3 regions of the Priestia sp. JSM ZJ58 genome follow, and region 1 is predicted to be linked to each of the others. Evidence: riboswitches for the same ligand, from Rfam matches in the RefSeq annotation. Region 1 holds a riboswitch; each other region holds the start of a gene.
What was found. Region 1 has a riboswitch for S-adenosylmethionine ahead of metK (methionine adenosyltransferase). Riboswitches for the same ligand answer to the same signal wherever they lie in the genome.
Positions count from the first base shown of each region.

Region 1 (7,946 bases):
GTTTGGGACTGATGTTCCGATATTTTCACCGTCTATTGTGACAGAGCCGGACGTTGGTTCAATCAAGCCTGCAATAATCGATAGAAGCGTCGTTTTTCCACATCCGCTTGGGCCGAGAAAGGAAACGAATTCTCCTTCTTCAATAGACAAATTAATATGTTCAAGTGCAGTGGTAGCAGACTTTGTCGTAAGGTACATATGTTGAATATCTTGAATGTGAAGTTTTGTCATATTACTCCCTCATTGCATCTTTTGCGAATTTTGTGTTGACTAGCTTGCTGTGATCAATGTGTCTTGGAAGTTCTCCAGATTCGTCCATGATTGTTTGTAAATGATCCCACTCTTTCTCATCTAATAAAGGGTTAGTTGCAAAGGATTTTTGCGATTTATAGCGGTCAATAACAGTTTTTAGCGTGTCTTTAGGTGTATCTTCAAAATACGGTGCAACCACTTCAGCAATTTCATCTGTGCTATGTGTATTCACCCATTTTTGTGCTTTGTAAATAGCTCGAGTAAATTTAGCTGCTGCTTCAGGGTTATCTTTTAAATAGCTTTCTTTGGCCATAAATGTTGTATAAGGAACTGTTCCTGATTCTTTTCCGAAGGAAGCAACGATATGTCCTTTTCCTTGTTTCTCTAAAATACTAGCCGTTGGCTCAAATAATTGAACGTAATCTCCAGTACCAGAAGCAAAAGCATTCGCAACGTTAGCAAAATCAATGTTCTGAACGAGTTTTACATCTTTTTTAGGATCAATATTATGCTGTTTTAACACATATTCCCCTACCATTTGCGGCATGCCGCCTTTGCGTTGACCAAGAAACGTTTTGCCTTTAAGCTGATCCCATGAAAATTGATCGACCTTTTTACGTGCTACTAGAAATGTTCCGTCGGTTTGGGTTAGCTGTGCAAAGTTGATGACGGGATCACTAGACCCTTGTGCATATACGTAGATTGACGTTTCCGAGCCGACTAAGGCGACGTCGATGCCATCAGATAAAAGTGACGTCATTGTCTTATCTCCGCCCCAAGTTGTTTTTAAATCTACCTTTAGTCCTTCTTCTTCAAAAAAGCCTTTTGAAATAGCGACGTACTGGGGAGCATAAAAGATAGAGCGAGTTACTTCGCCGACACGAACCGTTTGTACAGATGTTGTTTTGCTGCAGCTAATTAGTGGAATGAGTAAAATCATAATAGCAAGCAAAGAAAAAAGCCATTTAATTGGTTTCATAAAGCAAACCTCCTTAAAGTAATAAAATATTTTATGATAATGTATGTAAAGAAGTGGAAGAAGGTGAGTGCCTATATAACTATGTGGAAAATCAAAGAAGTAGTAGTCAACGACTGAAAGTAAACCTTAGCGGAAGAAAGTAGGCTAGTTATATAAAGAATGGAGGAAAAAAATGAAAGATGGAACAATTCTTCATAAACAGCGTTTCCCATCATCAAATCCTCGCGTGACGCTGTGGGTGATTACATATGCATGTCAAGGGCTTAAGATTAAAGGAATGCTTGCAGAGCCAAAAGAAAAAGGAATGTATGACGGCTTTTTATACTTAAGAGGAGGTATTAAGAACGTAGGAACGGTTCGCCCTGCTCGACTCATTCAATTTGCTTCACAAGGTTTTATTGTGATGGCTCCGTTCTATAGGGGAAATCAAGGAGGCGAAGGAAACGAAGATTTTGCAGGAGATGATCGTTACGATGCTTTTGCTGCTTACGATTTACTGAAACAGCTCCCTAACGTCCACCATGACCGCATTCATATTTTTGGGTTTTCACGAGGGGGAGTGATGGCTTTACTCACAGCCATTGAAAAAAAAGACAGCCGTTCTCTTGTGCTATGGGGAGGCGTCACGGATATGGTGCTGACATATGAAGAAAGAGAAGATTTAAGAAGAATGATGAAGCGGGTGATTGGAGGAACTCCTTCTAAATATCCTGAAAGATACGAATGGAGGACACCTTTGCATCGTGCTCATCTCGTCGAGCCGCCGGTCTTGCTTATTCATGGTTTAGAAGATAAAAACGTCTCAATTGATCATTCCTATCAGCTCGAATCTAAACTAAAGAAGTCCAATAAAAAAGTTACCAGCTGGTATTTTGAAAACTTTCCACATGCTTTTCCACCAAAAGAAAACCGAGAAACGGTAAAGAAGTTAACGAAGTGGATGAAAGCGCAATAAAAGATATGCTACGATAGAAAAAACAAGTAGAATAACAGTGAGGAGTGAGAGAAAATGGGGATGCCGCTAGAATTAAATACAATGATTGTGACAAAAGGCAACGAAAAGCGTGTAACAGATAACATTTTTCAAGTTGAGAAAAAAGGATATCGTTTGTATCCGTTGGATATTCCATTAAACATTCACAAAACGAAAAATGGAGAATGTATTGGAACTGCTGTTGTGCGTAAGGTAGAAATGGAGCAGGAAAAAACCATTGTCACATATGAACTGACAAAATTACATTCGACTAACTAAAAAACCGATCGTCTATAAGACGATCGGTTTTTTATTAGACTCTAGGTCCGCCTAATGTTGAAATGTCCGATGCTACATCATTAAAACGCTTGAAGTTCGCTTTGAATTTAGCGGCAAGTTCAGTTGCTTTTTGGTTATAAGCTGTTGCATCGTTCCATGCTTTAGAAGGCTGAAGCACTTCATCAGGAACTCCCGGAACATGAGTTGGAATCGATAAACCAAAAATAGCATCTGTTACTGTTTCGGTATTAGCTAGTTCTCCTTCAAGAGCTGCTTGAACCATAGCTCGAGTGTAACTTAACTTCATTCGTTCACCCACGCCGTATTCACCGCCGGTCCATCCAGTGTTTACAAGGTAGACATTTACGTTATGTTCATCGATTTTCTTTCCTAGCATTTCTGCATAAGTTGTTGGAGCAAGAGGTAAGAAAGGCTCACCAAAGCATGTAGAGAAAGTAGCCTGTGGCGATGTTACGCCGCGCTCTGTTCCAGCTAACTTACTAGTGTATCCGCTCAGAAAATGGTACATCGCTTGTTCTTTTGTAAGCTTGCTGATTGGAGGTAAGACGCCGAAGGCATCAGCAGTTAAAAAGACAATAGCTGTAGGGTGCCCAGCAACGCTTGGCAATACCGTATTATCAATAGAGTCAATTGAATAAGCGGCACGAGTATTCTCTGTTAAACTATTATCATTGTAATCTGCTACTTTCGTATTTTGATTCAACACTACATTTTCCAGTACTGCGCCGAAGCGAATTGCATTAAAAATTTGCGGTTCTTTTTCTTCGGAAAGCTGAATGCACTTCGCGTAGCAGCCTCCTTCAATATTAAATACACCAGAGCTTGACCAACCGTGCTCGTCATCTCCGATTAAACGACGGTTTGCATCAGCAGAAAGCGTTGTTTTACCCGTTCCAGATAAACCAAAGAATAATGCAACGTCACCTTCTTCTCCTACGTTAGCAGAACAGTGCATGGATAGAATATTGTTTTGAGGAAGCAAGAAGTTCATCACTGAAAAAATGGATTTTTTCATTTCACCAGCGTATTCAGTTCCTCCAATTAGCACAATGCGTCGCTCTAATGAAAGAATAATGAAGGTTTCCGAATTCGTCCCGTCTGTTTCAGGGTCAGCTTTGAACGTTGGAGCTGCTACAATTGTAAACGGCTTCACATCATCATTTGTTTTTTGTTCAGCTGAAGGGCGAATGAATAACTGCTGAGCGAATAGGTTGTGCCATGCAAATTCATTAACTACTTGAATTGGTAACTGATACTTTTTATCAGCTCCAGCATATCCATTAAAAACAAAAAGTTCATCCTGCTTCTTTAAGTGGGTTAAGACTTTTTTGTATAGCGCATCGAATCGCTGAGCAGAAATTGGCTGATTGACGGGTCCCCATTCAACCGTTTTTGAAGATACAGCATCGCTTACAATAAATTTATCCAAAGGAGAGCGGCCTGTATATTTTCCGGTTTCGACTGACACAGCACCTGTAGAAGTCAGCGTTCCTTCGCGTCGAGCTAGAATTTTTTCAACAAGTTGTGGAACAGATAATTGGTGTTTTGTTGTTTTTAATTGAAGCAAACCATTTAATTCGATAGACATATCAACAGTACTCATGTGCACTACCTTCCTTTTTTAGCTATTATTTATTCATTAATGTTTGAAATTTATAATTAGTATAACACATTTATTTAATTATTCTATACTATTTAACTAAAAATGTTTGTGTATTATAAAAAAATGTACGTTATACCTATTTTAGACACATGTATATGTGCTAGAAGCGAAAAAAGTGAAGCTATTTCAAGTGAAAGCCTTTTTTTGGTCTGTCTTGTTAACCAAACTTCGTGATCATTCTTAATAAGGTATACTATTTTTAAATTTGAGTATGTTACATTAAAACAGATTCAAACATAAAGAGATGATTTCCATTTGAATGTTGTTGACAGTGAAGCGCTTTTTCATGTATTATATGTCCTTGAACGGATACTCTCTTATCCCGAGCTGGTGGAGGGACAGGCCCTGTGAAACCCAGCAACCATCGTCATTTTTTTGTGTAGACGATAAGGTGCTAACCTGATGCAAGGGCACAACCTTGATCGATAAGAGTGAAAGGCTTATGTAGAATTTGATACCTTTCCTCGATACAAGGAAAGGTTTTTTTATATTTTTTAACGTGTAATGAAAATAAGGGAATGAGTACCGTATCACAATGTATCGTATTTATAAGGAGGAAAACTGATGTCAACACAACGTCGTCTGTTCACGTCAGAATCTGTTACAGAGGGACATCCCGATAAAATTTGTGACCAAATTTCTGACTCAATTCTTGATGCTATCCTAGCAAAGGATCCAAATGCTCGTGTTGCTTGTGAAACAAGCGTAACAACTGGTTTAGTTTTAGTAAGCGGTGAAATTACAACTTCTACTTACGTGGATATTCCTAAAACAGTTCGTGAAACAATTAAAGGAATTGGCTATACTCGTGCAAAATACGGATTTGATGCTGAAACTTGTGCAGTATTAACATCTATCGACGAGCAGTCAGCTGATATCGCTGCTGGTGTAGACCAAGCGTTAGAAGCACGTGAAGGTCAAATGTCCGATGAAGAAATCGAAGCAATCGGAGCTGGAGACCAAGGGTTAATGTTTGGTTATGCATGTAACGAAACAAAAGAATTAATGCCTCTTCCAATTTCATTAGCTCATAAACTTGCTCGCCGTCTAACAGAAGTACGTAAAGAAGAAATTCTTCCTTACCTTCGCCCGGATGGTAAAACACAAGTAACAGTTGAATATGATGAAAACAACAAACCTGTTCGCATCGATACAATTGTTATTTCAACTCAGCATCACCCAGAAGTAACGTTAGAGCAAATTCAACGTAACTTAAAAGAATATGTAATTAATCCAGTTGTTCCAAATGAGTTAATTGATGAAAATACAAAGTATTTCATTAACCCAACAGGACGTTTCGTAATCGGCGGCCCTCAAGGAGATGCTGGTTTAACTGGTCGTAAAATTATCGTTGATACTTACGGCGGATATGCTCGTCACGGCGGCGGTGCATTCTCTGGTAAGGACGCAACAAAAGTAGACCGTTCAGCAGCTTATGCAGCTCGTTATGTTGCGAAAAACATTGTAGCAGCTGATCTTGCTGATAAATGTGAAGTACAACTAGCATATGCAATTGGTGTTGCACAGCCAGTATCTATTTCAATTGATACATTCGGTACAGGAAAAGTTTCTGAAGAAGTACTAGTAGATGTAGTACGCAAAAACTTTGACCTACGTCCAGCAGGCATCATTAAAATGCTTGATTTACGTCGCCCAATTTATAAGCAAACAGCAGCTTACGGTCACTTTGGTCGTACAGATGTGGAGCTTCCTTGGGAGTTCACAGACAAAGCTGAAGCATTAAAAACTCAAGCTTTAGCTAAATAATAAAAAAATCTCCGTGAAAACGGAGATTTTTTTATGCCCATTGAATACCTTCAGCAGATTTTTCTACGACATCTTCATATTCTGAAAGCAAATGCTGAAAAATGGCGTCCCATGATTGAGTAAGAGCATAGTGTCTCGCTGCATGGCTAAAGTGAAGCCGCTGGTGCAAATCATCAAGTAAACCTGTAATAGCCGAACTGAATTCTTCTAAGGAGTGAGGTTTGCAAAGGTAGCCGTTTCGCCCGTGCTGAACCATCTGTTTAACTCCTCCTGCATTTGCTGCCACCACGGGAGTTCCAGAAGCAAGAGACTCCAGTACGACATTTCCGAACGTTTCTGTTTCTGAAGGGAAAACAAACAAATCAGATGAAGAATAGATATGAGCAAGTTGCTTACCTTCAAGAAAGCCTGTAAATGTCATATGCTCAGATGCTTGCTGTTGCATTTGTTCTTTTAAAGGACCATCTCCCACAATAAGCCAGTGAACTTGGTGGCGGATATGATCAGGTAAAGATCGGGCAATTTTTAGTAAAAAATCAGCGTTCTTTTCTTTAGCTAACCTTCCTACATACGTTAAGATGTAGGGTTTTTTTATATTATATTTAATACGAATATCAAAGCGGTCATAGTGGGGATGGAACAATTTGTGATTTACCCCTCGCGACCAAATAGCTACGTTGTGAAACCCTTGTTTTTCTAGCTGCTGTTTGGTCACTTCGGAGGGAGCGAATAATTTTTGTACAGGTTTATAAAACCATTTCATATATTTTTGCAGTGGTACACGCATTTTTTCAAGTTCATAGTGAGATAAATAATCATCAAAATTGGTATGATAAGAGCCGACAAGAGGAATACCTAATCTTTTCCCGTAATAGGAGCCGCAAAGCCCCATTGTAAAAGGAGTGGCCAAATGAATAAGAGAAGGGTTGAATTCCTGCAGCTGCTTTTTAATTTTTAGAACGTTTGGCAATGAAAAGCGGCTGTTTGGATAAAGGAAAAACGGCATGCTAGGCGAGCGGTGAACGTATGTTGAAAACGACCGATTATGAGCAAATTCAGGAGCAAATACCTGGATGGGAATTTGCTTTGATTTGACATACTGAGTAAATTGATAAAGTGTTTTAGCAGCTCCGTTAACTTCCGGAGCAAATGTATCTGTAAATAAAGCAATTCTCATGAGTACTCCTCCTATCAATTAGACTAAAAATATGTTCAGTGAAACAGCACCTGAAAAGATGCCGAGTATCAGGCCTACCATGACATCCGTCGGATAGTGCAGACCGAGATAAATTCTTGAAATGCCTACCGTTACTGCAAGCGGCAAAAGAACGGCAGCGAAGGCTGGGTAAGTAATCATCAGAGGGGTAACTAACGAAAAAATAGCCGTTGTATGCCCCGATGGAAATGAATGATCTTTTAATGGATTTTCTAATACTTTTGTATGCTTTAGTTGAATATAAGGCCGTTGTCTCGGATATAGCTTCTTAGCAATGGCAACAGGAATATGGCTAACGGCTAGAGAAAACGCACAGGCGTAAGCGACGGATGAAGGATGCAGAAATAGCAGCAAGCACGCTATCACAATGGTAAACGTGGCTCCGCCGGCATGAGTTAGTAAACGTAAAAATCTATTTAAGTGCTTTCGATCAAAATGTTGATTTACACTTTTGAATAATCGGCATTCGGCATCGTATACATACTGAATTAACTTGGCTTTCATAGAGTCGCTCCCTTTTTAATAAATACGTCTTTATTATTCAGTTTAATCTTTAATTGTGGAGGCAGTACTAAAACGATGTAAATTAATATGGAAATTTCTTTACAATTGTGGAGAGAATAGAACATGATTAGAGAGTTTGTGGAGATACTAAAAAAATTCCCTCAGTATGACTTTCTGAGGGAACGTTTCCTTTATAATGAAGAATCAGATTTCTTAATAGACTTATAATACTGCCCTTTTTCTACATATTCTGTACGAATGCGCTGCATATCTTTTAAATCCTCCTCAGTCA
Region 1 is NZ_JBISEM010000001.1:34,281-42,226, forward strand. It holds gene ACH6EI_RS00185 (ABC transporter ATP-binding protein) at 1-231, opposite strand, end outside; gene ACH6EI_RS00190 (ABC transporter substrate-binding protein) at 233-1,231, opposite strand; gene ACH6EI_RS00195 (alpha/beta hydrolase family protein) at 1,404-2,186, shown strand; gene ACH6EI_RS00200 (DUF2584 domain-containing protein) at 2,241-2,483, shown strand; gene pckA (phosphoenolpyruvate carboxykinase (ATP)) at 2,518-4,107, opposite strand; SAM riboswitch class I at 4,482-4,599, shown strand; gene metK (methionine adenosyltransferase) at 4,732-5,934, shown strand; gene ACH6EI_RS00215 (glycosyltransferase family 4 protein) at 5,966-7,111, opposite strand; gene ACH6EI_RS00220 (phosphatase PAP2 family protein) at 7,130-7,654, opposite strand; gene ACH6EI_RS00225 (gamma carbonic anhydrase) at 7,846-7,946, opposite strand, start outside.

Region 2 (7,946 bases), 1.0 Mb from region 1:
ATCTCCGACAGCTCAGACGATACAAGTAAAATAGCAGAGCCATTATTCCTTTTTTGAATCAAGGCATCATGAATACGTTCCATTGCCCCAATATCCACTCCTCGCGTTGGTTCGGCAGCAAGTAGAAAAGAGGTGTTTTGGCCAAGCTCTCTTGCAACAATTAATTTTTGCAGATTTCCCCCAGACAGTTCTCCTGCTTTTTGCTTAGATGAAGTGGCTTTAATCGAAAATTCATTTATCCATTCCTCCACGCTCGACTTGAATATCTTTCTTTTCAGCCAGCCCATCTTCGAGTAAGAAGCTTTATACTGATAGCCCATCAGCGCATTTTCCTCGATCGTATCGTCTTTAGAGGCTCCCCACATATAGCGGTCTTCTGGAATATGAGCAATTCCTGCCTCTCTTCTTTCACGCACAGATCGCCCTGTAAGATCTTCATCTCCAAGTTTGATACTTCCGGTGTCTGTTTCTACTAATCCAGCAATTGCTTGAAGCAGCTCTGACTGCCCATTTCCTGAAACCCCTGCAATACCGACAATTTCGCCTGCAGAAACGTGAAGAGACACATTTTGCAACACGTTTTTTTGTCCTTTTCCTTTTAAAAAGAGATTTTGTACGCTTAAATGAGAAGTGCTTTGTGATGGCACTCTTGCAGGACGCTCTTTTAATTCTCTCCCTACCATTAGTCTCGCTAAATGGTGAGCATTGGTATCTTCTTTACTTGTGACGCCGGCTACTTTACCATTTCGAAGAACTGTAATTCGGTCCGCTACTTCCATCACTTCTTGCAGCTTATGTGTAATAATAATGATGCTTTTTCCTTGAGAAGCCAAAAACCGGATTGTTTTTAATAGTTCCTTTACTTCATAAGGAGTAAGAACTGCGGTAGGCTCGTCTAAAATAATAATTTCTGCTCCTTGATACAGCACTTTTAAAATTTCAATCTTTTGCTGTTCCCCAATTGAGCAATGCTTTACTTTTTTATGAACATCCACTGAAATTTGATAAGTTTGGGTTAATTGCTGTACATCTGCTTTCGCCTGCTTTCTGTTGAAAAAGAGACCTTTCTTTGGCTCATGCCCCAAGACAATATTTTCAGCCACTGAAAAATGAGGAAAAACCATAAAATGCTGATGCACCATGCCTATTCCGTTTTTAATCGCATCCGCAGGAGATGAAAACGAAACAGGTTTCCCGTGCAGCTGAACACTTCCTGAACTCGGCTTTTCCATTCCGTAAAGCATCCTCATCAACGTTGTTTTACCAGCACCGTTTTCTCCGACCAGCGCGTGAACCTCCCCTTTTTTCAGCGTAAAAGACACGTTATCGTTTGCTAAAAATGAACCGTATTTCTTCGTCAAATTCGTTAACTGCAACAGCTCACTCATTCCATTCATTGCTCCTTTCCCTTTAGGTTTTTTTCAAAAATAAGAAAGAGAAGCCAGCCTTACTCGACTTCTCTTCTCAACTCACTTTGCTAACGGATCTTTTACCACTGTTTTTCCATCAATAATCGAATCTTTAATTTCTTTTAATTGATCAATTACATCTTGTCCTACAAAGTCATTAAGAGGTGTCTTGCTGTCTTGAGTCACATACGTTAACCCAACACCTTTTTCTTTTAAGCCGTATGTCACTACGCCCGATTTAAATTTGTCATTTGCGAGTGCTTCTACCGTTTCATAAGCAGCCGCATCAGATCCTTTTAACTGCGATAAAATGATATGCTCAGGATCTACTTCCGTACGGTCAATATCTTGTCCTGCCGTATAAAAACCTTTTTCTTTTGCTGCTTCAAATACACCCAAGTCGCCTACAGCTGATGCTCCAGCGATAAAATCAGCACCTTTTGAAGCTTGTAAAATAGCAAGTTCTTTTGCTTTAGCTGGATCAGAGAAACTTCCCACATAATTTACTAGAAACTCTGCTTTGGGATTTGTTGATTGTAATCCTTCTTTAAAGCTTACCGTCCATTTTTTTAATAATGGAATATCATCAGCTGCAACCATTCCTACTTTATTCGTTTTCGTAATCAATCCTGCGGCTGCTCCTAATAAATATGAAGCTTCTTGTTCACGGAATACAACGCTTCTTACATTTGGTAAATCAACCACTGTATCAATAATCGCAAATTGACGCTGCGGATTTTCTTGAGCTACTTTTTTCAACGCATCTTCGGATTCAAAAGAAGATGTAATAATCAAGTCATAATTTTCTGCTACGGCAGCACGCAAATTACTTTCAATGGCTGCTTGATCTGTAGATTCAATTGTCTTTACATCAATGTTATACTTCTTCCCAGCGCGTTTTGCTCCCTCATCCATTTGCTGAAAAAACGGGTTAACTCCAATCTTTTCAGGCAAAACAAGAGCAATTCGCTTCTTTCCTTTCTCTTCACTTCCACTGCTTTTTGTGCTTTTTGACTGACAGCCAGTTACGAGTAGTACAAGCGCAACTGCTAAAATAAGAAATCTCTTCATTTAACTTACTCCCCCTATAATATAAAAAAAGCTCTTCCTTTATATAAAGGAAGAGCTCGTTAACCAAACGTCTCTTCCTCATCTTCAAGAACATACTGTTCTTAAGGATTTGGCACCATTCTGTCATAGACAGCGGTTGCCGGGTTTCACAGGGCCAGTCCCTCCACCTCTCTTGATAAGGAAAACAATAGCTATTTGTTTTATGTAATATAGTCAATATTAATAGTTTTTTAATAATTGTCAATATTATTTTTCTTTTTCATACAAAAAAACTTTAAAAACAGATAGGATTATATGGTTTTAGTCTACTAAAATAGAAGTTAAAGCCTTTACCTCATTTCTTGAATCATTCTATACTTCTTCACAAAGCGCTTATACTGAATTTGTTGACTGTCGAAAGGATTTAGTGGTAGCAAATAAATTCTATTATGCTTCTTCGGTTAATGTGTTATTAATTGAAACCACTTTACCAATAATGTTAGACTTTTCCTTAGCGATATTGTTAAGAGGTGTTAATGTTGAAATTAATGAAAGAATTATCTGGCATAGCCATTGGGCTTATTATCGCTTTAGCCGTTTCAAAAATATTTTTTGATACCCCGACCAACATTGGAATCGTAGTTATTTTTATTACGAGTATGGTCGTAACAGGGGTAGCAAGAGCAAAACTAAGATGAGATAATCTAACAAAAAAACACCACCTTTTATTCGCAAGGTGGTGTTTTCTTTTAATGATTTTAGTATGTAGTAATTCTAAGTGAAGGCCTTTACCCTTCTCCATCAATCATCGTATACTTCCTTGCAAAGCGCTTGTAGTAAATTTGCTCATCCTCTTGCCCATCGTTAAAAACAAGTCGGTTATGATCAATATCTTTCTCTTTTAACACATAGCCTTTTTCATTCATCAGTTGAATATATTCATCTAAATGTCCTTTTTTCACCATATAGTAAAGAGCATCATCTGAATCCGTAGTCTCTGCTACACCTTGACTTCCCACTTCTAATTTGAAAACAGCTTTTGCCGTTTGAATGGGACGGTAGTCTCCAAACACTCTTTCCCAATTTAATAGCAGCAGCGCGCCGAAAATTATGATACATCCTCCAGCCGCTACGGTTAGTAAAAATCGTTTTGACACACCTTTCTCTCCTTTACATTTACATTCTTTTTCTTCTATTTAATACAACAGATTGCCCTAAACTTGTTTTTACGCCAAGCCCTAGATACACAGCAGCACCTAAAGCAATTGAAATACAAGATGTGCTAATCGCAAGTGAAGATGCAGACAGCTTATTTTCTAAAAAATAGTGAGAAGTATAATTGCCGATAATCACAGCGGCTGACATCACACTTACTAATAAAACAGGTGTCAACGCAGCTTGTCCCAGTGATTGAACTCGGTAAGAAATAGATTTTTCAATTAAATAGAAGTTATATATAACCGATACACCATACCCTCCGTAAGTCGCGACAACCGGTCCAATTTCTTTTAAGCTTGAAACCAACAGTACGTTTAATACTATCTTCACAACAATTCCTAAGCCCAAGCCTAAAATTAGCTTCTTTTGTTGATTAATTCCTTGGAGAATTGCGGCTGTTACGGTAAAAAGAGCAAAAAGAATCGCAGCAGGCGCATACCATTGTAAAACAACTCCACCGATTTCAGGACTGTTTTTCGCTCCAAAAATCATCATATATACCGGCTTACCCAATAAACAAAGCCCTACCGCAGCAGGAAGAGTAAAAAACAACAGCAGCTGCAGCGTTTTTGTAATCTTTCCTTTTACTTCTCGTAAATTTCTTTGCACAAAAGAAGATGTAATGCCCGGAATTAGCGACATGCTGAAGGCAGTCGCTAACGATACCGGCACCATCACCAAAATTTGCGCTAATCCAATGACGGAGTTAATCGTTTCAGCCTTAGCTTGTCCATATCCTATTGATTGAAAAAGCATGTTAATCGTAAACGTATCAATATTTTGATAGATAGGAATAGCTAAACCAACTAATACAAACGGAACAGCGTACGTCACAAGCTCTTTGAACATTAAAGAGAACGGAACGGATTTATTATTCTTTCCGCTGTTCACTTCTTTTATAATCAACCGCTTGCGCTTCAAATAAACCGCTCCAAGAATCCCAATTCCCCCTACGCCTCCAATAAACGCTCCAAACGTACCGATTCCAACAGCTTTTGTCATTGTGCTATGAAAAAGGTGAATAACAGCGTATGCTCCTACTAAAATGAACAACACTCGCACTATTTGTTCAATAATTGTACTTAGCGCGGACGGTCCCATAGACTGGTTACCTTGAAAGTAGCCTCGTAATAGACTCATAGGCGGGATAATAATTAAAGCAAAGCTTACCATTCGGATGACGTACACTACGTCTTTTTGACTATTTCCTGAGGAATCTTTTCCGTTAATAACTAGTTCAGCGAGCCACGGTGCCATCGTATAGAGGACTAAGAAACCTATTATGCCCGTTATCGTCATTAATAGAAGTCCTGCTTTTAACAGATCTTGTCCCGCACGGTAGTTTCCAAGACCGTTATATTTCGATACATACTTAGAAACAGCAAGCGGAAGACCCATTGTCGAAAAGCTTAGCATCAATGTATATGGACCGTATGCATACTTATAAAGTGCATAACCTGACGTTCCCACTAAGGCTGTGAAAGGAATAATATAAATAAAGCCTAAAATCTTTGTTAACAAAGAAGACGCTGTTAATAAAAGCGTACCTCTCATCAAATTTTTTTCCATACATCAAAACTCCAGCAATAAATATTATATTTTTAACAAATACTTGATTTATTGTATCATAATTACAATTATTATCCAGTTTTTTATAAAGCATTAGAACCTTCTTCATATTGCGTTTTTTTACCTAATAAAGGAATATAAACCACTCTTTTCACCTATGATAAATGAATCGTTTTTTGCTTTTTGCTTTACCTGACGTTTACATTCTAAAAGACGTGTTACATTATATATATATCAGTTACCAACTCAACTAAGACTCCTTGACTATTCTGGCCTACCTTCTCTTTTAGGTAGACTGAGGTTGCTAAATCGTTATATATAGGAGGAAAAAATCATGAAAATGAAACAACGACTATCAAAAGCGGCTGCTGCTGCGACGATTACAGGAATTGCTGCGTTTGGATTTGCTCCTGTCGCTCAGCTTGATACACCAGCACATGCAGCTACATCTCAAGAAACAAGCAGTCAAAGTCAAACAGCTGTAAAGAACATTAACGAAATTTATAACGCCGCAGTAAAAGGTGAAGTACCACGATTAACAGCAGACTTTAAAATTGGCAAAACCCTGCGTCAAGACGTTCGCGATCAGTTCGGTCCGCCGCCTGAAGGTTCATCAAATAGCTTTGACTACTACCACGCGGAAATGGGCCATCCTGGGTATGCATTCGGCTATGACCAAAATAACGTCATCAATGAAATTCGCTATTTTGGTACGAATGTAGAGCGTCAAACAAATTTAGGGTCCATCACGCAAGCTAACTTAAAGAAAGAATTAGGTCAGCCAAACTTTACAGGTAAAGTAAAAGGTGATGGTACGACTCAAACGAGATACACGTATCACGCCGGCGCCTATGATCTTGAATTTATTTTTGATGATAGCAAAACGTTAAATCACGTTAATTTAGTTAAAAAACCTTAAGTAATAGAAAAAGTAGCAGACAGCCTGCTACTTTTTTTCATGAAATAAAACTAGTGCTGAATCAGCTACGTGTTCATACCCAATCTCCATATAAATCTTGTTAGGCGTAGGGTTTGTCATGTCCGTGTATAGACTTGTTGTTTGAAAACCGCTGTCTAGCATAAGCTGAGAAAGCGTGGACACACAGCTTGAGGCATAGCCTTTTTTACGTTCTTCCCGCGGCGTGTATACAAAGTTAATTGTAATGTTATGAGTCGTTGGACGCGTAGCATTGGCAATCGACACATACTTCCCGTTCACTTCCCATAAAAATAACCGTTCTGCTTTAATAAAAGCTTCGCCTGTTTTGACAGCTTGTTCTTTTGACACAGGCTCTCCAATAGTCCCCATAAACTCCCAAATCCATTCTGTCACGAGCGGAAGGTGCTCCAACCTTGCTTTTACCAGCACTCCGTTCGCGTCCACAGCTTTTTTTACTTTGTCTAACTGATAAATGCGCTGATCCATTTTCAAAGAAGCTTCTTGATTTTTTAGCGCTGCTAGTTTTTGAGAAAGATATAAAGCCGTTTGCCTTTCTCCAACTAAGCCCGGTACGTCGATTTCTTGTAATAGCTCTGCCGCTTCGCTTAGTTCACCCTCCGTTAGCTTCTGTATTTGAGACAGGATGATTTGCTTAGGATGCGTTTGCAGTAACACAAGCGCAGCACGACTGTCTTTTAAAATAACACCCATGAAATTTGGTTTGCTGCTTTCATTTAAGCTGTGTAAAATGCCAAGCGCTAAGTTATGAAGAACTTCATTCTTCGATAAAAGCGGTTCTACTTGGTTTTTAAATTCCTGCACTTCTCTATATCTATGTAACTGGATCATTTTCTTTCTACCTCCGCAAATGCTCTTACGGGAAACGTTCCGGCTCCTTTTATTTTAGGAGGCACGGCGTAAAATAAAAAGGACTGCGTTAGTTGATTTAAGTGACATAAGTGTTCAGCAATTACAATGTCCGCTCCTAACAGCAGCGTATGAGCTGGTCTTGCTTTTCCTTTTGTGTCGTCAATATTCATCGAATCAATTCCTACAAGAGCGGGCTGTTGAGACACTAAATAAGCTGCCGCGCTTTCTGTTAAGTATGGATGGTTTTCTAAATAATCGTCTGTATTCCAGTAGCGATCCCATCCCGTGTGAATTAATACCGCTTTGCCTTTTACGTCTATATGGTGAAAATGAGATTCATCAATAGCCGTTAAAGTCGGGTCGATTGAAACTACTATTCCTTCCAGTCCGGCTGTTTTATCAATAGCCGTTTGAGCTAAATCCGCTCCGTTTTTATATCTGTGAAACGGCACGTCAATATACGTACCGGTATTCGTGACCATTTCAATTTTACCGATTTGAAATTCAGTCCCTGGTTCATACAGCTTTTTAGACTCTTCTCGGCTTAAATAGTCGCAAATAATCGGTGCCGGCAAGCCTTTATGCGTGATAACTCCGTCTTCAATGACGTGGCTTAAATCAATATACGTTCTTTTTTTCATACTACCACCTACTTTTTTCAATATTCAGTAAAAATAGTCTAACATAAAAAAGCTCTTCCTAGTTTCCTAGAAAGAGTTTTTTTGAGAACGTTATCAACTTGATAAACATACATCGTACGCGTGCTTTGTATAAACAAATCCTTCAAAAATAAGACGGGCCGTACGCACTACTTTGATTCCATTAACCTGTCCTTCTTTTAGATCTACACTGGTTTCCATAATTCCCATTGGATGAGCAAGTCGAACCGT
Region 2 is NZ_JBISEM010000001.1:1,083,510-1,091,455, reverse strand. It holds gene ACH6EI_RS05590 (ABC transporter ATP-binding protein) at 1-1,388, opposite strand, end outside; gene ACH6EI_RS05585 (BMP family lipoprotein) at 1,470-2,480, opposite strand; SAM riboswitch class I at 2,556-2,662, opposite strand; gene ACH6EI_RS05580 (hypothetical protein) at 2,996-3,157, shown strand; gene ACH6EI_RS05575 (hypothetical protein) at 3,248-3,616, opposite strand; gene ACH6EI_RS05570 (putative polysaccharide biosynthesis protein) at 3,636-5,246, opposite strand; gene ACH6EI_RS05565 (YjgB family protein) at 5,581-6,165, shown strand; gene ACH6EI_RS05560 (GNAT family N-acetyltransferase) at 6,193-7,035, opposite strand; gene ACH6EI_RS05555 (cyclase family protein) at 7,032-7,697, opposite strand; gene ACH6EI_RS05550 (2-methylaconitate cis-trans isomerase PrpF family protein) at 7,791-7,946, opposite strand, start outside.
Region 2: it holds a riboswitch for S-adenosylmethionine, as region 1 does, so the genes downstream of both, ACH6EI_RS05585 (BMP family lipoprotein) here and metK (methionine adenosyltransferase) in region 1, are expected to answer to the same signal.

Region 3 (7,946 bases), on a different contig from region 1:
TCACGGACAAATACAGCTTGAAGAGGCTCTTGTACTTCTACATTTTTAGGAACGTATACAAATACACCGCCGTTTAATAACGCTGCGTTTAATGCAGTTAAACGGTGCTCATCTACTTTAACTCCGTCTTTCATGAAGTACTTCTCAACAAGGTCGCTATGCTCTTTAGCAGCTGTTTGAATATCTGTGAAGATAACGCCTTGAGATTTTAGCTCTTCTGTTAATGTTGAGTATGCAGCTGTTTGGTCACGCTGAACATATAGATTTTTAACCGCTTCTGTATCAATCAGTGCTTTAACCACTTCTGGAAGCTCGTCTACGGATGAGATTGTGCTTGCCTGTGAAGTGTGCTTGTCAAAAGCAGTAAAGTTCCATTTCGAAATGTTTGTTTTATCTGGCTTTGGAAGTGCAAGATCTTCTGCTTTCGCAAGAGCTTGTAAGCGAAGATCTAGCAGCCAACTTGGTTCATTAGCTTTTTTTGAAAAGCTGCTGATGTACTCTTGATCAAATGGTAATTTCGTATCAATAGTCATAGAGATCCTCCTAACTCTTAAGCTTCTTGCTCTACAGTTTCGTCTTCAATACCTAATTCTTGTTTGATCCAGTCATAACCTTCTGCTTCTAGACGCTGCGCTAATTCTGGTCCACCTGATTTTACAACGCGACCTTGCATCATAACGTGAACTTTATCTGGTGTAATGTAGTTTAATAAACGTTGGTAGTGAGTGATCATTAAGCAACCAAACTCGCTGCCGCGCAGTTCATTAATACCTTTTGATACAACTTTTAACGCATCGATATCTAAACCAGAGTCGATTTCATCTAAAATTGCAATTCCTGGTTGAAGCATCATTAATTGAAGAATTTCGTTACGCTTCTTCTCACCGCCAGAGAAACCTTCGTTTAGGTAACGCTGAGCCATGTCTTGATCCATTTCTAAGAAATCCATGTTTTTGTCTAATTGACGGATGAATTTCATTAGTGAAATTTCTTCCCCTTCTTCACGACGAGCATTAATTGCTGAACGTAGGAAGTCTGCGTTTGTTACCCCGCTGATTTCACTTGGATATTGCATCGCTAGGAATAGACCTGCACGAGCGCGCTCATCTACTTCCATCTCAAGTACATCTTCGCCGTCTAGCGTGATGCTTCCTTGTGTAACCTCGTATTTAGGATGTCCCATGATTGCTGAAGATAATGTTGATTTACCAGTACCGTTTGGTCCCATGATTGCATGGATTTCGCCGCCCTTAACTTCTAAATTAACACCTTTTAAAATTTCTTTACCTTCAATTGCAACATGAAGATCTTTAATTGTTAAAGTTGACCCTGCCATATTAAAACCTCCAGTTATAGACGTATATAGTAAAAAACGATATACCTATATCTTTTTAATTATTCTCATTTTATTCTCATTACAATCTTATAACAAATGAAAACTTATAGCAACCTTTTGACCCAAAAGGTTTTAAACCATTATGTACGTTTTTTAAGACTAAATCCACTCATAAAAAAGTTGCCTTAAAAGACTCGATAGAGCCTTCTAAGACAAGCTTTTTACCCGCTTTATTTACTTAGTGCGTGTGGCTAGTCAGTTCTGAAACACACTCTTGGACAAGCGTAACGGACTGACTCATCGCTGCGCCTCCGCCAAATGCCGCTGATACTCCGCATGCTTCTAAAATTTCTTGCTCAGTTGCACCTTGATCAATGCAGCCTTTTGTATGATAAATCATACAGTACTCGTCTTGAGCTACTACGCTGATTCCTAGCGCGATTAACTGCTTTTCTTTTTTAGAAAGAGAACCTTCTCCAAAACATGCTTCAGTAAACGCATTAAACGTTTTTGTTACTTCCGGCAATTTTTCGCTAAATTTCCCAACACCCATTTTATAATCATGAAGTGCTTGCTCAGTTGAATGACGTGCTTCTTGCTGCATAACGTCAGCTCCCATCATCAGTAAAGTTTTCACGGTTAGTATGCGTGAGAAAAATAAGAGTTATTCGTTTTGATGCATACAAAAAAGCACTTGCCCAGAGTGGGCAAGCGCTTTTCTTCTATTATTTATTTACCGGTAATACTCCGCCTTTGTATTTTTCTTTAATGTAGTCTTGAATTTCTTTAGAGTGAAGAACTTTTACTAAAGCTTTCACTGTATCTTTATTTTCGTCACCTTTGTGAACCGTAATGATGTTTGCATATGGGTTATTTTCTTTGCTTTCCACTGCGATTGGATCTTTTACTGGATCTAAACCAGCATCGATAGCATAGTTAGCATTGATAACAACAGCGTCGCCTTCATTGTTTTTGTACATTTGAGGTAACAATCCGCCTTCAACATCGGCTTTAAATTTTAAATTCTTAGGGTTTTCCACAATATCTTTAATTTGTGCGTCTGTTTTCTTTACGCCTGGTTTTAATTTGATCACGCCAGCTTTTTCAAAAATCGATAAAATACGTCCTTGCTCTGCTACTGCATCACGCATAATAACTGTGCCGTTTTTCGGAAGATCTTTTAAGCTTTTGTATTTTTTAGAGTAGATACCAATTGGTTCAATGTGAATGGCACCGGCACTTACGAAATCATACCCTTTTTCACCTTTATGATCTTTTAGCACTGAATTCATATAAGGAACGTGCTGGAAGTAGTTGGCATCAATTTCATTGTTTGCAAGAGCTGTGTTCGGTAAGATGTAATCTTGGAATTTTTTAATCTCTAAATCAATTCCTTGTTTTTCCAAAATAGGTTTTGCTTGTTCTAAAATTTCAGCATGAGGCGTATTAGATGCACCCACGACAATTTTCTTTTCATCTTTTGATCCATTGTTAGATCCACACGCCGCTAATCCTACTACTAGCGCAGATGTTAATGCTAAAGCTGAAAGCCATTTTTTCATAATAAATAATCCTCCCTTTATCTTTTATCAATTTTTGCAGTAATCGCATCTCCAATAAGTTGGATAATAAATACAATAATCAAAATTAAGATCGTAGCGGCTAGCGTTACGTCATTATGACTGCGCTGGAATCCTTCTAAATATGCAAGGTTTCCAAGACCTCCAGCTCCAATCACACCCGCCATTGCCGTATAGCCGACTAACGCAATGGTTGTTACTGTCAAACCGGAAATCAAAGCTGGCAGCGATTCAGGTAACAGCACTTTAAAGATAATAGTGCTTGTTGTGGCTCCCATTGATTTAGCAGCTTCAATAACACCTTTATCAATTTCACGCAGACCAATTTCTACAAGACGCGCATAAAATGGTGCTGCTCCAACAATTAAAGCCGGTAACGCTGCATTAGCGCCTAAAATACTTCCTACCAATGCTTTGGTAAATGGAATCAGTAAAACAATTAAAATAATGAATGGAATGGAACGAAAGATATTTACAACCGCCGACACAATGGCATATAAAGGTTTGTTTTGCCAAAGCTGTCCTTTGGACGTTAAAAATAAAAGCAAGCCCAATAAAATACCTAGAACAAATGTGGCTACAACTGAAATAGCCGTCATATATAGTGTTTCATTTGTCGCTTGAATAAAATCATCTAAAATAACGTTTGGAAATAGTTTCTCAAGCATTTGTCATTACCTCCACTTCTACCTGCTGCTCATGAATGTATGCAATGACTTTTTCAACTTCTGTTAATTCTCCGTCTAAATGAACGAACAACGTCCCGTATGAACCTGTTTGTGTATGAGAAATCTTTCCTTGCAAAATATTAATCGTTACATCAAACTGTTTTAAAATCGTTGTAATGAGCGGTTGCTCTGCTTTTCCGCCAACAAACGTCAGCTGAATAATTTGCCCGCTTGGATACAGCTCTTTTACTTGTTCAATCGTTTCAAACGTTTCCTCTGGTTCAGAAATCTGTTGAACGAATCGTTTTGTAATCGGCTGCTTAGGTTTTCTGAATACTTCTAGCACTTGTCCTTCTTCTACTACTGCCCCATTTTCCATAACGGCTACTCGATGACAAATTTTACGAATGACGTGCATTTCATGAGTAATCAATACAATGGTTAACCCTAGCTTCTCATTAATATCTACTAACAGATCTAAAATAGAATCTGTCGTTTGAGGATCAAGCGCTGATGTTGCTTCATCACAAAGCAATACTTTTGGATTGTTCGCTAGGGCTCGAGCAATCCCAACACGCTGCTTTTGTCCCCCGCTAAGCTGTGATGGATAAGCATCTTCACGCCCTTCAAGCCCGACTAGCTTAATAAGTTCGTCTACTCGTTTCATTCTTTTTTCTTTTGAAATCCCTGCTATTTCTAACGGAAAGGCAATATTTTCTCGTACCGTACGCGACCACAAGATATTAAAGTGCTGAAATACCATACTAATTTCTTGTCTAGCTTTTCTGAGTTTTCCGCCTTTAATTTTTCCAATATCATTACCTGCTACTTCGACCGTTCCTGTCGTTGGTGTTTCTAATCCGTTTAGCAAGCGAATCAAAGAACTTTTCCCCGCTCCGCTATAACCAATAATTCCGTAAATTTCACCTTGGTTAACGGTTAGATTCACATTATCAACAGCTGTTACTTGACCGCTTTTGGCCTGATAAATTTTTGTAACGTCTGTTAATGTAATCATATTTCTTCACCTTCTTTAATAAAAACTTAATTATGTTAGGTTGCCCTATAGGATGAAAAAGCCGTAAAACAATTTTCCCTATTAAAAAAGCCTCTCTGCGCATGACAGAAAGGCTCGATATTTAATCCTTTCTCTCATCTTTCAAAGCGCATAGCTTTGCAGGAATTGGCACCATTTCAGTTAGTCTGACGGTTGCCGGGTTTCACAGGGCTCAGTCCCTCCACCTCTCTTGATAAGAGTTCGCAACAATTATTTTGTTTTTGGGAAATATTCATTCATTTATGAACATTCATGAGTGTGATTTTAGCATGTGTCAGATAGGCTGTCAACAGATTTTGTTCTTGGGATAATATCCCAAGATTTCAACAGCCCCAACGGTTCGCTCTCTTTCCACTTCTTCATTTTAAACAAACGTTTGATTATCGAAGCTCCTCGAGTACGTGCTCGATGGAATGAAACGCGTAGAGTTTTTTTACCATTTCACCATTTTCCACTTCAATCAAACAAGGTACGCTTTCAATAGAAAATAATTCTGCTTTTGAAGGCATATAATTTAAATTGCTCATTCCGATGGTTACATCCGGCAGCATCGCTTCTGCCACGGTTAACATTTTTTTTGCCAGCTGACATGTCCCGCAAAAAGGCGTATGGAAAAAGATAAAGGCTCTTTCTCCTTCTTTTAACTGATCATCCAGCTGTTTTTCGCTCCATTCTTGCATGTTGCTCATTCCTTTTATGTTAAAAATTCTGCATTAACATCGATATTGGCACTCAGCAATACTGTTGCTATGTGATGTCTAGGGGCGGCAGCAACTTCTCGGTACATTTTATCAATATATAGATGCTCTGCTTCCGGAAGCTCTCGTTTAAATTGTTTTCTCAGCTTATTCCCTGAATCATCAGAGTCAACGAGTATGTATACCTCTTTGTTAAACGTACAGTCAATAATTTCATCCAGCTTTGATAAACTAATCGTACCGTTTGTACAAATAATTTCAATTGGTTCTCGAATGATATCTTGAATACGCTTTTTATCTGACTTTCCTTCGACAATAATTACTTTTTCAATTTCAATTAGCCCCATTTTCATCACCCATAATCGTCAGTTGTATAGTAACATCATTTCTTTATGCTATACAATATTCGTTAATGTATCACAGTTCACCTGTTTTTTAAAAGAAATTTGCAAGAAAGAACTCTTTTAAAAGGCAGTTTAGGCCATATTATTTCCATAAAACAAGAAAAACAGCGGCAGTTGCCACTGTTTAGCACCATCCTGCTTCTTCGTCGCAGTCTGTATATTTTTGCGTTTCACCTTGTTTTTGTACGTCCGCATATTGATAGAACTTATTATTTTCTTGCGAATATCCTTCTTCAAAGCGGTATTCATTGCCGCTTGTCCCATAACTAACTTCACCAATTGGCTGCTTATCAACATATAATTTCATACCGCCGTCATGAAATTTAGCTGTAACGCGATCTGTAACGTCCATTTTTTGTTTTTCAAACATAAAAAGACACTCCTTTAGCTTGTTTACTAATAGAGTGTCCAGTCAAAAACTTTTCATAAAGACAATTTATGGAGGAGTATTATCCTTCGTTTGTCATTTCTTCGTATTGCTCTGCTGTCATCAGCTTGTCTACTTGAGAAGCATCAGATGGTTTGATTGTAATCATCCATGCTTCTTCGTATGGAGATTCATTAACAAGTTCAGGACTATCGCCTAAGTTGTCGTTTACTGCTACAACTTCACCGCTAATTGGTGCGTAAAGCTCAGAAACTGTTTTTACTGATTCAACGCTACCAAACGGCTCGTCAGCTTCTACTGTTGCTCCTACTTCTGGCAATTCAACGAATACGATGTCTCCAAGCTCAGCTTGAGCGAAATGTGTAATACCTACGCGGACAACGTCTCCTTCTGTTTTTACCCATTCATGCTCTTCAGAATAACGCAAATCTTTTGGTGTACTCATCTTAATCCCTCCAAAATATGTATCGTAATTTGTTTATATAAAAAGCGCCTTCAACGTGGAGAACACTTTCTACAACCTAAAATAACTTCCTATTAACAGTGTAACGTAAAAGGTAAAAATTTTCTATTTGAAAACTTACTTCCACACGTCCTCAAACTGCTCTTCTTTGAAACCAAGCGTTACTTTTTGTCCATCTGCTAGCAGCGGACGCTTAATTAACATGCCATCTGAAGCAAGAATAGACAGAAGTTCGTCTTCACTCGCACTGCTTACTTTATCTTTAAGACCTAACTCGCGATATTTTTTACCGCTTGTATTAAAGAATTTTTTTAATTCTAGGCCGCTGTTCTGATAGTAAGCTTGCAGCTGCTCTTTTGTTGGCGGATTTTCTACAATATGAATTTCTTCATATGCTACTCCGTTATCATCGAGCCACTTCTTTGCTTTTCGGCACGTACCGCACTTTGGATATGAATAAAAAAATAATGACATTTCGTCAACCACCCTTTATTTTAAGCTTTTTTCGTATTTTAACACATCCTTTATCATTTACCTAGATAGAGGCTTCTTAAACAAAAAGGAGCTCGCAAAACGAGCTCCTTTTTCCTTAAACTGTGAACTTCTCTACTTCTAGAAGCGTTTTTGCAACCTCGCGCTTTACGCTAATTACATTGATTGGTGTATAGCGAGTTAATTTGCGAAGAGACGAAAGCATGACTCTAAGCGTATCACCTTGTTCAACGCCAATTAACGTTTCTTTTGCATCTGCTTCGATTCGATTAAATGCTTCTTGGCAGAATACTTGCGTGTATTTTAATTTTAAGCTGTTTTGATCTACTCCTGTTTTGGAAATGGCTTTTTCAGTACGTAAAACAGTAGATTCCATTGCATATACGTTACTAATCATATCAGAAATATTAACGAGAATTTCTTGTTCTTTTTCTAATTCTTTGCCATACTTTTGTGCAGCTAATCCCAAAAGCAAGAGCGCAATTTTCTTCCCGTTTTGCACAAGCATTTTTTCTTGATCTAACGGCTCATTTCCTACTTCCTGCGGCATAAGCATCATCAATTCTTCTTGAAGCGTTTGTGCTTTTTGAAGCAGTGGAAGCTCTCCTTTTAACGCTTTGCGTAAATATGTGCCTGGTACTAAAAGACGGTTAATCTCATTTGTTCCCTCAAAAATACGATTAATGCGAGAATCGCGATACAGACGCTCAATTTCATACTCGCTCATAAAACCGTAGCCTCCATGAAGCTGCACGCCTTCATCTACAATGTAGTCAAGAGCTTCCGTGGCAAACACTTTATTTAATGAACATTCGATAGCATATTCAGCAATGGAAGCAGCAATTTGTTTTCCGTCTTTT
Region 3 is NZ_JBISEM010000002.1:62,921-70,866, forward strand. It holds gene sufD (Fe-S cluster assembly protein SufD) at 1-533, opposite strand, end outside; gene sufC (Fe-S cluster assembly ATPase SufC) at 551-1,336, opposite strand; gene ACH6EI_RS21720 (carboxymuconolactone decarboxylase family protein) at 1,575-1,940, opposite strand; gene ACH6EI_RS21725 (MetQ/NlpA family ABC transporter substrate-binding protein) at 2,062-2,898, opposite strand; gene ACH6EI_RS21730 (methionine ABC transporter permease) at 2,916-3,584, opposite strand; gene ACH6EI_RS21735 (methionine ABC transporter ATP-binding protein) at 3,577-4,602, opposite strand; SAM riboswitch class I at 4,734-4,841, opposite strand; gene ACH6EI_RS21740 (thioredoxin family protein) at 5,022-5,321, opposite strand; gene ACH6EI_RS21745 (toprim domain-containing protein) at 5,336-5,686, opposite strand; gene ACH6EI_RS21750 (YusG family protein) at 5,868-6,113, opposite strand; gene gcvH (glycine cleavage system protein GcvH) at 6,193-6,576, opposite strand; gene ACH6EI_RS21760 (arsenate reductase family protein) at 6,712-7,068, opposite strand; gene ACH6EI_RS21765 (acyl-CoA dehydrogenase family protein) at 7,184-7,946, opposite strand, start outside.
Region 3: it holds a riboswitch for S-adenosylmethionine, as region 1 does, so the genes downstream of both, ACH6EI_RS21735 (methionine ABC transporter ATP-binding protein) here and metK (methionine adenosyltransferase) in region 1, are expected to answer to the same signal.